3 regions of the Exiguobacterium sp. AB2 genome follow, and region 2 is predicted to be linked to each of the others. Evidence: riboswitches for the same ligand, from Rfam matches in the RefSeq annotation. Region 2 holds a riboswitch; each other region holds the start of a gene.
The links. Region 2 has a riboswitch for S-adenosylmethionine ahead of msrA (peptide-methionine (S)-S-oxide reductase MsrA). Riboswitches for the same ligand answer to the same signal wherever they lie in the genome.
Positions count from the first base shown of each region.

Region 1: it holds a riboswitch for S-adenosylmethionine, as region 2 does, so the genes downstream of both, metK (methionine adenosyltransferase) here and msrA (peptide-methionine (S)-S-oxide reductase MsrA) in region 2, are expected to answer to the same signal.
Region 3: it holds a riboswitch for S-adenosylmethionine, as region 2 does, so the genes downstream of both, DI14_RS07280 (methionine ABC transporter ATP-binding protein) here and msrA (peptide-methionine (S)-S-oxide reductase MsrA) in region 2, are expected to answer to the same signal.

Region 1 covers NZ_JNAA01000108.1:25,576-30,832, reverse strand. The annotation lists gene DI14_RS12855 (TIGR01212 family radical SAM protein) at 1-64, shown strand, start outside; gene DI14_RS12850 (class I SAM-dependent methyltransferase) at 18-587, shown strand; gene DI14_RS12845 (alpha/beta hydrolase) at 613-1,329, opposite strand; gene DI14_RS12840 (GNAT family N-acetyltransferase) at 1,417-1,884, opposite strand; gene DI14_RS12835 (hypothetical protein) at 2,049-2,546, shown strand; gene metK (methionine adenosyltransferase) at 2,586-3,794, opposite strand; SAM riboswitch class I at 3,926-4,042, opposite strand; gene pckA (phosphoenolpyruvate carboxykinase (ATP)) at 4,360-5,257, shown strand, end outside.
Region 2 covers NZ_JNAA01000042.1:7,341-12,597, forward strand. The annotation lists gene DI14_RS05970 (sodium:calcium antiporter) at 1-13, shown strand, start outside; gene DI14_RS05975 (bifunctional glycosyltransferase family 2/GtrA family protein) at 133-1,194, shown strand; gene DI14_RS05980 (3'-5' exonuclease) at 1,238-1,804, opposite strand; gene DI14_RS05985 (four-helix bundle copper-binding protein) at 1,870-2,202, opposite strand; tRNA gene DI14_RS05990 (tRNA-Ala) at 2,318-2,390, opposite strand; gene DI14_RS05995 (GRP family sugar transporter) at 2,525-3,388, shown strand; gene msrA (peptide-methionine (S)-S-oxide reductase MsrA) at 3,418-3,930, opposite strand; SAM riboswitch class I at 3,997-4,097, opposite strand; gene DI14_RS15500 (hypothetical protein) at 4,142-4,303, opposite strand; gene DI14_RS06010 (amidase family protein) at 4,414-5,257, shown strand, end outside.
Region 3 covers NZ_JNAA01000048.1:29,314-34,570, reverse strand. The annotation lists gene DI14_RS07295 (MFS transporter) at 1-562, opposite strand, end outside; gene DI14_RS07290 (MetQ/NlpA family ABC transporter substrate-binding protein) at 663-1,493, opposite strand; gene DI14_RS07285 (methionine ABC transporter permease) at 1,524-2,186, opposite strand; gene DI14_RS07280 (methionine ABC transporter ATP-binding protein) at 2,176-3,204, opposite strand; SAM riboswitch class I at 3,283-3,388, opposite strand; gene DI14_RS07275 (thioredoxin family protein) at 3,844-4,101, opposite strand; gene DI14_RS07270 (PTS transporter subunit IIC) at 4,286-5,257, shown strand, end outside.

The DNA.
Region 1 (5,257 bases), on a different contig from region 2:
AAAGAAGGATGAGAGATATGGGATTAATGAGAGTGTTGCCGTTCGCGAAACATCTGTTACGTGAACATGTGGTCCCCGGCACGGTCGCCATCGATATGACGGCCGGTAACGGGCACGATACATTATTTTTAGCCGAGCTCGTCGGTGACGGGCACGTCTATGCGTTCGACGTCCAAGAAGAAGCGGTCGTGGCGACACGACAGCGACTCGAGGAAGCCGGCATGGCCGAACGGGTCAGCGTCATCCACGACAGCCACCACACCGTCCAAACCATCGTCGCTGACGAGACCCGTCCGATCACCGCGGCCGTGTTCAACCTCGGATACTTACCGGGTAGCGACAAGACGGTCACGACGACAGGCGAGACGACGATTGACGCGCTGCGCCAGTTACAGGACGTCATGGCGATCGGCGGTGTCATCGTCGTCGTCATCTACCATGGGCACGACAGCGGTAAAATCGAACGGGACGAGGTGCTCGCTTACGTCGAGTCGCTCGACCAAAAACAAGCCGGTGTCCTGCGATACGGCTTCATCAATCAAGTGAATCATCCCCCGTTCATCATCGCAATCGAAAAACGGGCATGATAAAGGCGACTCGGACGAGTCGCCTTTATTCTTGAATCAATTCGTAAAACGTCAACAGCGTCTCGGCGAACTTCGTGTTCAGTCGTTCATAGCCGAAGTGTGGGAAACCTTCGAGACGACGGATGTAAACTTGGTCGCCTCCGATTTTTCGGCAGACGTTCAGCGTCAGCTTCACATCGGCGAAACGGTCGTCCGGCGCGTAAAAACAGGCGAGCGGTAAACGCGGCAAATGTTTTTTCTCTTCTTGATGCTCGACGATCTCTTCTTCAATCTCCCGGTACTGGGCGTACGTGATCTCGCCGAACCGGGATGACTCTTCGCCGCCCCCGGTGAACGTCATCATGCCGAGCGGCAAGTCGGGGCGGAAGCGATCGACGGCGGAAGCGACGACTTGTTTCAATCCGCCGATTTGACGGGACGAATGCCAGTCAAAGAGCGGGGAGATGTACGTCAAACTGCCGAGCGGGACATCATACTCCTGTAACAGTCGGTTCGTCAACAGCGCACCAAGGCTGAAGGCGACGACGTGAATCGGCAATTTGTACTGTCCGGCTTCACGGAGCGTGTTCTTAATAAGCAGTTTATGGTCTTCAGCCGTCAAGCCGAGCGTCGGCCCGGCAACGACGAGCACTTCGTAGTCCGTCCGCAACCGATCGAGGAACGCCTCGCTGACACGAGACGTGAACTGGAGCGGGTATACAATCACGATGACCCCTTTTCGTGATGGTTCTTCGTATGTCATGCTGTCACCTCATTATTAGTATGTCTGTTTTATTCTAACAAAAACATCAGCCGAGACTGATGTTTCAATCAAAATCCGTCTGGAGTCTTAGCGTGGGTCGTATCGCAAGTGAACGAGCTCCATCGGCTCATCGTACACTTCTTCTTGAATCCGGTTCAATTCGACGAACGATTGATGGTTCAAGAAAGCGAGCGCCTGCTCGTTCGAACTCTCAACGTACAGTTCGACCGGTTGGCGTTTTCGTCCTGCAAGGTGTGTCAACAGCTCTGCCCCTAACCCTTGACGGTGATGAGCCGGATGGAGGTAAAGACGAAGCACTTCCCACGTATCGCCCCGGTCAATCGCATGATAAAACCCGATGACGTCGCCGTCCGTCTCACCGACGATGAACAACTGTTCTTTCGCTTCTTCACTCGAACTGATGGCGCGCACGATTTCCTCGAGCTGATACGCCCGTTCCATCACGCGCGCACGCGCGTTGTCCGCGTCGGTCGTCGCGAGCGCGATTTCTCGAATTAGAGCGGCATCTTCCGGCACGGCTTCCCTCATCTTCATGACAGCTCCCCCTTTTGGCCAATCTAGTACTATCATTCCCCATCCCGCCAAAAATATCCTGCCCCTTCATTACTTTTTCATGACGAAATGAGCGAACGGGTTATGTTCCAATTTGACACGGGTATAAAGGTACCAATGCCAACTTACAGAAAAGGAGTGTTTTTATGCAACCACCATTACAACACGACCCGCATGCTACACAAGCGAACAACCCGAACCGTCAATTCGACCATGAGTCGTCGAACGGTCCAAAAATCAACGTCGTCACCGGCATGTTGCTCGGCGCCCTCGTCGGCGGGCTCCTCGCCCTCCTCAGCTCATCAAACCGAGAGAACACGAAACAGTCATTCTCGAGTGCGAAAGCTTCTGTCGGCGGATTCGTCGAGACGGTGAAAGAAGATCCGGCCGGTAAGGCCTCACAAGTCATCGATCAAGTGAAGGCGGCCTCAGGCATCATCCAAGAAGTCGCGACAGACGTCCAAAACGTCTACGAAAAAGTGGCTGGCGAAGCCGACACGGTCAAACAAGACGTCAATAAAGTCGTCGAGACGGCCCAAGAGGCGAAATCGGATTTACAATCGATCGGCGAGAAGGTCGTCGAGGCGAAAGATACCGCGTTAGGACAAGGACACGAGTCGACTGACCATAAGCCACAGGCATAACAAAAACGACCTTTCGCGTGAAAGGTCGTTTTTCTTTGATTACGCGAAGCGTTTCGCGCCTTCTTCAAGTACTGCTGCTTTGTCCGTTTGCTCCCATGGGAGTTCCACGTCCGTGCGACCGAAGTGGCCGTATGCTGCTGTCTGCTTGTAAATCGGGCGGCGAAGGTCGAGCATCTTGATGATGCCGGCCGGGCGGAGGTCGAAGTTCTCACGGATGAGTTCTACGAGCTCGGTCTCGCTCAATTTACCAGTGCCGAACGTATCGACCGCGATCGATACCGGGTGTGCGACACCGATTGCGTATGCAAGTTGAACTTCTGCTTTGTCCGCGAGGCCAGCTGCGACGATGTTCTTCGCCACGTAACGAGCCGCGTATGCTGCAGAGCGGTCAACTTTCGTAGGATCTTTACCAGAAAACGCGCCGCCACCGTGACGTGCGTATCCACCGTACGTGTCGACGATAATCTTACGTCCTGTGAGACCTGCGTCCCCTTGTGGTCCGCCGATGACGAAACGACCAGTTGGGTTGATGAAGTATTTTGTCTCTGCATCGATAAGTTCAGTCGGGATGACCGCGTCGATGACATGTGCTTTAAGATCTGCTTGAATTTGCTCGAGCGTGATGTCTTCAGCGTGTTGTGTCGAGATAACGATTGTGTCGATACGAACCGGGTTGTTCGCTTCGTCGTACTCGACCGTCACTTGCGTCTTCCCGTCCGGACGGAGGTAAGCAAGCGTGCCGTTTTTGCGGACTTCCGCCAAACGACGTGACAATTTGTGTGCGAGCGAGATTGGGAGCGGCATGAGTTCAGGCGTTTCCTTCGTCGCATAACCGAACATGAGACCTTGGTCCCCTGCGCCAATCGCATCGAGTTCTTCTTCAGTCATTTGACCTTCACGTGCCTCGAGCGCTTGGTCGACACCTTGCGCGATATCGACAGACTGCTCGTCGATTGAAGTCAAGACAGCACACGTCTCAGCGTCAAATCCGTATTTCGCGCGTGTATAACCGATCTCACGGACCGTTTCACGGACGACTTTCGGGATATCGACGTACGTCGATGTCGTGATTTCACCAGCTACGAGCACGAGACCTGTCGTGACAGACGTCTCAGCCGCAACGCGGGCGTTTGGATCTTCTGCTAAAATTGCGTCCAAAATCGAGTCTGAGATTTGGTCACAAATTTTATCCGGATGTCCTTCAGTGACGGACTCCGAAGTGAAAAGTCGACGGTTCAAGTTTGACATTTCAAAAAACCTCCTATAATAAGGGTGATGTGTGGACGGTACTCGTTCCCCTTACGCGTTGCTTTGGGACGGTAATGAAAAAAACCTTTCGCCACGTTCAAATGGGAAAGGTTGAATCGTTCTTCCTTACCCTCTTATCGTTCGAAGCTTACGCTTCGCTTCAGGATAGCACCTTTTCCGACAACATTACATTCGGACGGTTGCTGGGCTTCGTAGGGCCTTGTTCCCTCCACCGCTCAGAATAAGAGTATCCGTTACGAACACCATCATATAAATGACGTCCCGTTCTGTCAAGCGTATCGACCGAATTCGTAAAACTTTTCACGAACGGGCAAATAGTTATGTTTGTGAAATAACAAACATTTTTATGACGGTTTCCGATTTTGTTCTATGACCTGGTACAGAATATGTTAGAATGACAATGTAAGAAAGCGCTTACTTATTAAAGTGAAGAAACGCTTGTTTTTAATTAGTGTGTCACATATAATAAAAAAAGTCATACTAATTAACTGCGGAAGTATGCGGATTTCATCCACATCTATTTAGGGGAAAGGTGGGATTCGGGATGGCGACAACGCTCCTGAAAATCGAAGAATTAATTAATGGTGCCGAGGTAAAACGGAACTTGACGGTTCCAGAACTGGTGGAAGAAGCCATTCAAAACGGGGAAGGTGTACTGACGAAAGACGGGGCTTTATCGGTCAGTACAGGCAAATTCACAGGCCGGTCACCAAAAGACAAATTCGTCGTGCAAGATGAAGTCAGCAATCACTTAGTCGACTGGGGACCGGTCAACCAACCGATCGCCGAAGAGAAGTTCACAGCGTTGCTCGATAAGGTGCTCACCCATCTTGAGCAAAAACAAAAGCTCTACTATCTTGAAGCGTCAGCAGGTGCGGATGAGCATTACACGCTTCCGGTTCGCGCCATCACAGAATATGCATGGCACAGCTTGTTCGCGAAGCAACTGTTCCTTCGTGAATGGCCGACAAAAGGTGCGTTCGACCCGTTCACGGTCATCTATGCACCGAGCTATAAGGCAGATCCGGCTGTCGACGGCACGCACTCCGAGACGTTCATTCTCGTCTCATTCGCCAAACGTACGATTCTGATCGGGGGAACAGAGTACGGTGGTGAAATCAAGAAATCAATCTTCTCTGTCATGAACTTCCTGCTCCCGGAGCAACACGTCCTCTCGATGCACTGTTCGGCAAACGTCAACGACGCCAACGAGACCGCACTCTTCTTCGGGCTATCGGGAACCGGGAAGACGACGTTATCGGCCGACCCAGAACGTCACTTGATTGGTGATGATGAGCACGGCTGGTCTCCAGACGGCGTGTTTAACATTGAAGGTGGCTGCTATGCGAAGACGATCAACTTGTCGCGTGAGAACGAGCCGCAAATCTATGACGCGATCCGTTTCGGATCTTTAATCGAGAACGTCGTCTTGAATGATGACC
Region 2 (5,257 bases):
CTTCATCGGTTAATCTGGCACGGTGTCCTCCGAGACACCGTGTCCTCCGAGACACCGTGTTTTTTGTTTACCGCGGTCAGAGGAATCACTTTTCATCGTCTTGGGTATAGAAGGAGGGAAGGAGGGGTGGTGATGCAAATGCATTCCGTAGAACGTTTAGATGAGTATGTCGTTTTAATCCCAGCCTATAATCCGGATCAAGCGCTCGTCACACTTGTCCGCGAGCTGAAAGAAACGGGATTTGTCCATGTCATCGTCGTGAACGATGGGAGTGTCGAGACATCCCAAACTGTCTTCGATGAGGTCGGGAAGTGGGTGACGACTGTCCTCGTCCATGAACGGAATCAAGGCAAGGGTGCGGCGTTGAAGACGGGGATTCGTCACGTCGTCGAACGATTCCCCGGTACGCATGGTGTCATCACCGTCGATGCGGACGGACAGCATCTGCCGGAGGATGTAAAAAGCTTGTATGAAGCAGGGGTTCAACGGACGCACCATCTGGTCATGGGCTGTCGTGATTTTTCTGGCGCGCATATTCCGTTCCGGAGCCGATTCGGGAACCAGATGACACGTGGTGTCATGCTCGTCGGCAGCGGGCTTCGACTGAAAGACACCCAAACCGGTCTACGGGCCGTTCCGTTGCGCTATGCGGAACAGTTGCTCGACGTGCCCGGGAACCGCTATGAGTTCGAGATGAACATGTTGATGTTCACGAAACGTTGGCAAGTCCCGATTCAACAGATTCCGATTCAAACCGTGTATGTGGCCGAGAACGCCTCATCCCATTTTCGCCCGGTCATCGACTCGATTCTGATTTATCGCATGTTTTTAGCCTATTCGTTATCCTCGGTCGCCTCATTTTTATTAGATATCAGCGCCTATGCCTTGTTCATCTTTTTATTGAATCCGTGGTTCGAGACGACCCATGTCTTAATTGCGACGGTATTGGCCCGCATCATCTCGTCCTTATTCAATTACGTGGTGAATCGAAAAGTCGTGTTCGACTCGAAAGCGAGACGGGCGATGCCGAAATACTTCGGTCTCGTCGGCTTGCAGATGACGTTGTCGGCCGGTCTCGTCTATGTATTGTTCCTGGTGATTCGGGACGGGGAAGTTTGGATTAAAGTGCTCGTCGACAGTCTCTTGTTCGTCGTCAATTATTACATCCAAAAAAGATGGATCTTTAAACGCTAACAGGCCAAGACGATCGTCTTGGCCTGTCTGACGTACATTTCGATTAATAGGCGAGCTTCCCGAGCTTGACCGATGTATAGCGGTGCAGTTCACGCGGGTCATGTATCCCGGTCTTCTGCATCATATCGCGCATGAGCAATGCGCAGACGCGGGCATCTTCAGCCGCATCGTGATGGATGAACGGGACGTTCAAATATTCCGCCATCGTATTCAGCTTGTGATTCGGCAGTCCAGGATACAGTTTTCTCGACAGCTTGACGGTACAGCCGTACTCGATTGTCGGAAACGTATATAATTCATATTTGGCGATTGCTTTCTTGAAAGCGCCCATATCAAATGAGGCATTGTGCGCCATGACGAGGTCGACATCCCGCAGCGTCGGATAGAGCTGTTCAAGCACCTCGGGTAAGGCTGGGGCGTCCCAGACGTCGCTCGGCCGGATGCCGTGGACGCGGATATTGCCTGCGTCAAAGTCTTCTTCTGGATTGACGAGTAGTTGGTTCGTCTCGATGATTTCACCGTCGACGAGTAGGCTCCAGCCGACAGAGCAGATGCTGCGACTATCGCGGTTGGCCGTCTCGACGTCGATGGCAAGAATTGAATATGACATAATCGGTCCCTTTCTCATAAAACAAGTATAAAAAAAGTCTAACATATCGTTAGACTAAAAAGCGATTATGCGGCCACGAGGTTGCGACACGCCTCTGCGCAGCGGAGACACGCTTCGGAACAACGTTGGCAATGGTCATGCAAGTGGCGGCCACATTCGACGGCGCACGTGTCGCACACCTGGGCGCAGAGTGCAGCAATCGGTTTGGTGAAAGCCGAATCGGTCTCGAGCGCGTTCAAGGCGAGCGCACACACTTCCGAACATTCTTTCGTCAGCCGGATACACTCGGCGACCATCAATAAATCCTCTTCTTGTAAACATTTTGAGAAACAGTGATTGCTTGCCCGCATACAGTCGATGACGGCTAAAATGGTCTCTTCGACAGAGGCACGATCCATAGTAAGTCCCCCCTAGAATAATGATGTCTTACAATCATTACCCGCTACCAGGTGACTTAAACCGGGCGGAGACGCAAAAAAAAATCACCCCTCAAATGAGTGGTGACTTCCATAATGGAGCATAGCGGGCTCGAACCGCTGACCTCCACGCTGCCAGCGTGGCGCTCTCCCAGCTGAGCTAATGCCCCGTTCGAAAATTATTATATCATCCTAGTAAAACATTTGGCAATGGATATTTTTAAATTTTTTCGAACAAAGTTTAATCGTGCGTAAACGTGGGAAAATCATTGGTAATGTTATTCTACGAAAGCAGGTGTTATCTATGGAAATGATTTTACTCGCACTCTTACCTGCCTTGATGTGGGGGAGTATCCCGCTCATCGTGTCGAAAGTCGGTGGTAAGCCGATTCAACAGTTAATCGGGACGACGATTGGGGCGATGGTGATGGCGGTCATCATCGCACTCGTATTCAATCCGGAGTTCACGACGCTAGCAATCGTGACCGGCTTCATCTCCGGTGTGTTCTGGGCACTCGGGCAATATTTACAGTTCCAATCGTTCCAAATTTTAAGTGTATCGAAAGCGATGCCGATCAGCACCGGTATGCAACTCGTCGGGACGTCCTTGTTCGGCGTCATCGTGCTCGGTGATTGGCAGACGTCGACCGAGTTATGGCTCGGTTTTTCTGCGCTCGTGTTGATTATCATCGGGGCGGCACTGACGTCATATCAGCAGAACAAAGACGGCGACAGTAGCGGGGCCTTGAAGAAAGGCTTGCTCGTCCTGCTCGTGTCGAGTATCGGTTATGTGACGTATGCCGTCTTGACGAACTATTTCGAGGTCGACGGCATCACGGCCATCTTGCCGCAATCGGTCGGGATGTTCATCGCAGCGCTCTTGTTCAGCTTGCGCGAGAAAGATGTCAAGAAGTTCGACCCGAAGACGTTCAAAAACATCTTGGCCGGTCTCGCCTGGGGGATTGGGAACTTCGGGATGTTCGTGTCGAGCGGTGAGGTCGGCATCGCGACGTCGTTCGCCTTGTCGCAACTGAACGTCGTCGTGGCGACGCTCGGCGGGATTTATCTATTGAAAGAAGAGAAGACGACGAAAGAACGGGTCTTCGTCTTTATGGGAATCGGGCTCATCGTCGTGGCCGGATTCATGCTCGGGATTGCGAAAAGCTAAAAAGACGGGTCAGACGACCCGTCTTTTGTTTACCAGGCTTGCTCGATGAATGCGTCGCGCCCAGATTTCTTCCGGTCCTCTTTATAGTGGGCCGGATTTTTTTTATGGAAGTCTTGATGGTATTCCTCGGCCGGATAGAACGTGTCGGCCGGTAGAATCTTCGTGACGATCGGCTGTTTGAATCGTCCGCTCGCCGCGAGCGCGTCGCGACTCTGCTCTGCTTTCACGCGTTGTTCTTCAGTATGATAGAAGATGGCCGGCGCATATTGGCTGCCGCGGTCTTGGAACTGGCCGCCGTCATCGGTCGGATCGGTCTGAATCCAATATAGTTCGAGCAGGCGCTCATAAACGAACAGCGTCGGGTCGAACGTGATCTCGACGACCTCATAATGTCCCGTCGTCCCTGTTTTCACTTGTTCATACGTCGGGTCATCGACGTGACCTCCCGTATAACCGGATACGATTGACTCGATGCCAGGTTGCTCCTCGAACGGCGTCACCATGCACCAAAAACAGCCGCCCGCGAATGTTGCTTTTTCCATAATAAACTCCCCCTGTACACGTATTGTCCAAATAAAAACGCCCATGTCATCGACATGAGCGTTCTGTCATATCGTCCAAGGCAAACGCCTTGCTGGAAGTAGCACCTTGCCGAAGCAGGTTGCTGTGAAGTCATAGAGCCAGGTCTCTCGTTCACTCAAGATATCGATATGTAGTTGGTGAAAGCATCATACCATCTGTCCGAAAGTGTCGTCAACGATTAGGTTTTCGCCGAAGTTGCAGCAACGTGGCCCCGACAATCAAGACGACGAGGACGATGGAGAGCGGTAGCGTATACGGGGCCTCCCCGGCATAGAGCTGTAAGAAGAACAAGACAAAGACGGACAACAAGACGAGTACGTACGAACGGTTCATAGTAACCTCCCTTTTTTTCAGTTTACCAAGTTACACATTCGTTGGCGAACGAAAACAGGAAATCAAGTGGAAATAGCGAATACGAACGAGTGAGCAAAGGAGGAATCAACATGACTGAACCAAACCCATTTTTCGAACTCGATATCGAGACCGCCCATCTCGGATATAAGGAAGGAACGTTCACCGCGCGTGACGTGACGGCCTACTATTTGACCCGAATCGCCGCATTGAACGACAAGCTGAGAGCGGTCATTCAAGTGAACCCGGACGCTCTGTTCGAGGCCGAGGCGGCCGACCGGGCGTTCCGACGTGGTGATCGCTTGCCGCTGCTCGGCATCCCGGTACTGATTAAAGACAACGTCGAGACGGCCGGTCAGATGAAGACGACGGCTGGGGCCGTCGCCCTCGCGCATCACTTCGCCGGCCGAGACGCCCACCTCGTTCAAAGTTTACGCGCGAGCGGGGCCATCATCCTCGGGAAAGCGAACTTGTCCGAGTGGGCCAACTTTTTGACCGAGGGGATGCCGAACGGCTGGAGCGGGGTCGGGGGCCAGACGCTCAATCCATATGGGGACAAGCTCGATGTCGGCGGGTCGAGTTCAGGTTCGGCGTCCGCGGTCGCGGCGAACATGACGCTTCTCGCCGTCGGCAGCGAGACGAGCGGCTCGATTATCCATCCGAGCGTCCATAACGGCATCGTCGGCATCAAGCCGACCGTCGGTTTGATTAGCCGGAGCGGCATCATTCCGATCTCCCGGTCGCAGGACACGGCCGGCCCGATGGCACGAACGCTCCGGGATGCGGTGCTTGCCCTTGAGGCGATGGTCGGGGAAGACCCGGCTGACCCGGCGACGACGCACCTTCCGGCCGGTCCGCCGTATCGGACGTGTCTCGATGAACGCCAAGCGGTCGGGATGCGCGTCGGGATCGTCAAGATTGATCTGTCGGAAGAAG
Region 3 (5,257 bases), on a different contig from region 2:
CAAACGGATACTTCCGGAACAGCGACGTGATGATGAGGCCATAGAGGACGTACACAGCGGTCACGACGAAGAACGCGCTCTTCGCCCCGGTGAGCGACAAGACGACCGCAAGCAGCGGACCGATCGCCGCGGCGATGTTGATTAAAAAATAGCGGACGTTATAGACGATGACACGTTGCTCGGGCTTCGTCGTATCGCTGATGAGCGCGCGAGACGCCGGCTCTAAAAAGGAACGGGACACGCCCATGAGCACGGAAAATATGTAAAACCAAACGAGTTCCGTCGCGAGCGCGAAACCGGTGAACGTGAGCGCATTCAAGCCGATGCCGATCAGCATGAGCTGCTTCCGTCCGTGACGGTCCGAGAGCGTCCCCCCGAAGAAGCTCATGAACAATCCCGAAATGGCCGAGACGGCGAACACCGTTCCGATGACGCTCGCCGAGAAACCGAGCGTCGCGAGATAAATCGCAAAAAATGGCATAACGAAAAACGTCGACAGCCGGGCAAAGAACGTACCGAACAAGACGCCTAGCGTCAGCGGATGAATCTGTCTCATGTTCATCCGACCCCCCCCTTTTCCTACATATAAATAGTGTACTTCTCTTTGTGAAAGAACACCACGCCAAACAAAAAAGGCCCAGGATATCCCGAGCCTCGTGTCATTATTGGTTGACCGGTACGACGGCACCTTTGTATTCCTCTAAGATCCACTGTTGTGTCTCTTCTGATGTGAGGACTTCAAGGAGTGCTTTGACGCGCTCGTCATTCTCGTCGCCTTCACGTGTGACGATCAAGTTGACGTACGGTGAGTCTTCGCCTTCGAGTGCGATGGCGTCTTCGAGCGGGTTGAGACCGGCGTCGATTGCGTAGTTCGTGTTGATGAGAACGGCGTCGCCTTCCCCGTTGTTGTACGCTTGCGGAAGAAGAGCCGCTTCAACGTTCGTCTTGAACGTCAAGTTTTTCGGGTTGTCGACGATATCAGCGACTGTCGCGTCGACCGTCTTGCCTTCAGCGAGCGTGAGCAAGCCTTCTGATTGGAGCATCGTGAGGATACGGCCATGGTCTGCAACCGATGAGCTCATGATGATTTCCGCGCCATCTGGAAGCTCATCGAGTGAGGCGTAGTCTTGTGAGTAGACACCGATCGGCTCGATGTGGACGCCACCGGCTGATGCGAATTTATAGTCTTTGTTTTCAGCCATTTGTGACTCGAGGTATGGCTCGTGTTGGAAGTAGTTCGCGTCAAGCTCTCCGTCCGCAAGTGTACGGTTCGGGAGGACGTAGTCTTGGAACTTCGTGATTTCAAGCTTGTAGCCTTTTGCTTCATATTCATCTTTGACGTGCTCCAAAATCTCTGCGTGTGGCACGTTCGATGCGCCGATGACGAGCGTCTTGTCGTCACCTGCGCCTGATTCTGAATCCCCGCCGCAAGCCGCGAGAATGGTGAGTGCTGATGCTGCCGTTAAACCGAGTACTGTTTTCCATGATTTCATGTGTGAACCCTCCAAATGTTTTTTATTTGATTAAGCAGAGCGCTTATCGATTCTTGTGACAAGTCGGTCTCCGATGAATTGAATCACGAAGACGATGACTAAGATGAGGACGGTCGCGACGAACGTCACGTCGTTCCGCGAACGCTGGAACCCGTCAAGGAACGCCAAGTTACCGAGACCACCGCCACCGACGACGCCCGCCATCGCCGTATAACCGACGATCGCGACGAGTGTGACCGTGATTCCCGACACGATGGCCGGGAGCGCCTCTGGGAACAAGACTTTATAGATGATTTGCCATTTCGTTGCTCCCATCGACTCGGCCGCCTCGATGACACCGCGGTCAATCTCACGAAGTGCGAGCTCGACCATCCGTGCATAGAACGGGGCCGCCCCGATGATGAGCGCCGGAAGTGCCGCCGTCGAACCGAGGATCGTGCCGACGACGACCTTCGTGAACGGGATGAGCAAGATAATCAAAATAATGAACGGGATTGAACGGAACACGTTGACGAACGCACTGACGACGGTGTAAATCGTCCGATTCTTCATCATGAGCGGTTCGTTCGTCACATAAAGAATGATCCCGAGTGCGAGACCGAAGGCGAACGTTGCGCCACCGGCGACGAGCGTCATATAAATCGTCTGCCACGTCTCCTCGAGCATGATCTCCCAGTCTACGTTAGGAAACATCGCTTTCCACCTCCACTTCCACTGCCTGCGATCGGATTGAGGCGATGGCCCGCTCGACTTCAGCCGGCTCTCCGATCAGTTGAATGAATAGCGTCCCGAGCGCGCCGACTTGCGACTGCGTCACGTTCCCGCCGATGATGTTGAAGCCGATTTCGTGTGTCTTCAAAATATTCGAGAGAATCGGTTGTTCGGCCGTCTCGTTCAAGAACTTGAGCTTGACGATTTGACCGCTCGGATAGCGCGCCTTCAAGTGTTCGAACGTGAGCGACATGTCGTCGACCGCGCCGATCTGCTTGACGAACTCTTTCGTGATCGGTTGTTCCGGATGTTGGAACACGTCCGCGACTTGCCCAATCTCGACGACTCGGCCTGCTTCCATGACCGCGACGCGATGGCAAATCTTTTGGATGACGTGCATCTCGTGCGTGATGAGGACGATCGTCAAGCCGAGCTTTTTATTGATGTCGACGAGCAACTCGAGAATCGAGTCGGTCGTCTTCGGGTCGAGCGCGCTCGTCGCTTCATCGCAGAGGAGCACTTCTGGATTCGTAGCGAGCGCACGGGCAATCCCGACTCGCTGCTTTTGACCACCCGATAACTGTGACGGGTAGCTGTCCTCACGTCCGGTAAGCCCGACGAGTTCGACAAGTTCTTGGACGCGGCGCTTGCGCTCGCTCGCCGGTACGCCGATGAGTTCGAGCGGGAAGCTGATGTTTTCAGCAACCGTGCGTGACCAGAGTAGATTGAAGTGTTGGAACACCATCGAGACGTTTTTGCGGACCCCGCGTAACTCTTTCGGGCTCAGCTTCGTCAGTTCGCTCCCCGCCACCTCGATCGTGCCGCTCGACGGTGACTCGAGCCGGTTGAGGAGTCGAATGAGTGTCGACTTCCCTGCCCCTGAGTATCCGATTATTCCAAAAATTTCGCCGCTTTCGATTGTAAGCGACACATCATCGACCGCCTGGACTCGACCGTTTTTCGTGTCGAACCATTTGGCCACATTGCGTAGTTGAATCAATCCCTTTCCCTCCTGACAACAAAAAAAGTACGCACGTTTGAGCAAACGTGCGTACTTTATCGGTACGGACAACGATTGCTCTCATCTTCCAAGGTATACACCTTGCTGGAATTAGCACCATTTCGGATTGCTCCGCGGTTGCTGGGCGTCATAGGGCCAGTCCCTCAGCCTCTCTTGATAAGAGTGTTGTATATTCGATTAGCCTTATCATAGCGACATATTATTTTCATGTCAAACTATTTTATGCGAAAAAATAAAAAAAGGTGCCGTCCGAAGACGACACAGAACGTAGCACCTTGAGTCACAGGAAGGACAACCCATAGATGAACCCCTTTTGCCCGATCAGAGCATTCATCCTTAATATGGGGGATGTTACTCGTCAATCACCCAATCCTGACATGTACCGAACGGCTACGCGGTCTGTATTCCTTCGCTTGATTTTTTTGGGGGACAATCGAAGGGAAGGTCCACTTCAAAATCGCGTAAGCGGGTGGTTCGGCGATGCCTGAACGTCTTGATTGCGAGTAAATCGCGTCCTATTTTTGTGTTCAAGTAAGATGTTGTAATGAATATACCATTCGTGAACTTTCTGTGTCAACTGATTATTTAAAATTTTCAGATTATTCTAATGTTCCTCCGTCACTTGACGAAGGAAAGCACGTGTTGCACGTTTTGGAACGCATAGATTCGATCGGTCACTTGGCCATTTTCAAGCTTCAGGAGCGCCGGGACGCTCATCACTTGATACGCTTCCAGCTCGTTTGGGATGAAGTTCGCATCGCGTTTTTCAATCTTTAAATTAGGATCGACCGCCTCGACGACCGTGAGCATCCGCTCGGCCACGGCGCATGTACCACACATTGGGGCGTATATATATAACAATCCGTCTGTCACCATATTTCTCACCTCTCTCCTGATTATAAGAAGCTTCGCCCCGACATTCAAAAGTTGTGCTCGATTTGAAAAAATTCTGAATACTTCCATTTTTCTGGTTGACGTGCGTCTGAAAGAGGCATAGTATGGTCAATAACTTTAATGCTTTTGTACATAACAGTAAAAGAGAAGGATAGGTGAAGAAAACATGACGGAAGAACGACTTACCGGAAAACAGTTCTTGATGAACGTATTGAACGGACTCAGCCTTGCCATTTTGATTGCCCTCATTCCGAGCGCATTGCTCGGTGAATTGACGAAAGCCATCTTGCCGTATTTTCCGTCGCTCCAGTTCATCTTAGACGCGACGACGATCGCGATGCGCCTCCTCCCGGTCATTATCGGGGTCGCCGTCGCCATGCAGTTCGGCCGCACGGCGCTCGAGGCCGGGACGATCGGCATCGCGACACACGTCGGGAGCGGTGCCATCCGCATTGAGGAAGGTACCTTCCTCATGGCCGGCATCGGTGACGTCATCACGGCCGGTGTGACGGCGGCCCTCGCGACGTATCTCGTCATGCAACTGTCACCACGCTTAAAGACGTACACGGTACTCGTTTTGCCGATGACGGTCATCGTCGTCGCCGGAGGCATCGGCGCGTTCCTGCTCACGTATATCTCACAGATCACGACGTACGTCGGGACGATCATCATGACGATGACGGAACTACAACCGGTCGTCATGGGCATCTTGATCGCGATGGCGTTCTCGCTCATCATCGTCTCGCCGATTTCGACGGTCGGGATCGCCACGGCGATCAGCCTATCGGGCGTCGCGGCCGGGGCGGCCAATCTCGGTGTCGTCGCCGCCGGTTTCGGGCTCGCGATCGCCGGATGGCAGATGAACGCGACCGGCACGTCAATCGCCCACTTCCTCGGTTCACCGAAGATTCAGATGGCGAACTTCATCCGTCGTCCGATCATGATGCTCCCCGTGCTCGCGAACGCGGCCATTCTCGGTGCGCTCGCCGGTATCCTTCGAATCGAAGGCACGCCGATCAGTGCCGGATTCGGTGTCTCGGGGCTCATCGGACCGATCAATGCGCTTCATTTGATGCCGGGCGGTTTCGCGCTCTTCAACGTCATGCTCGTCATCGTCTTGTTCGGTCTCATCCCGATC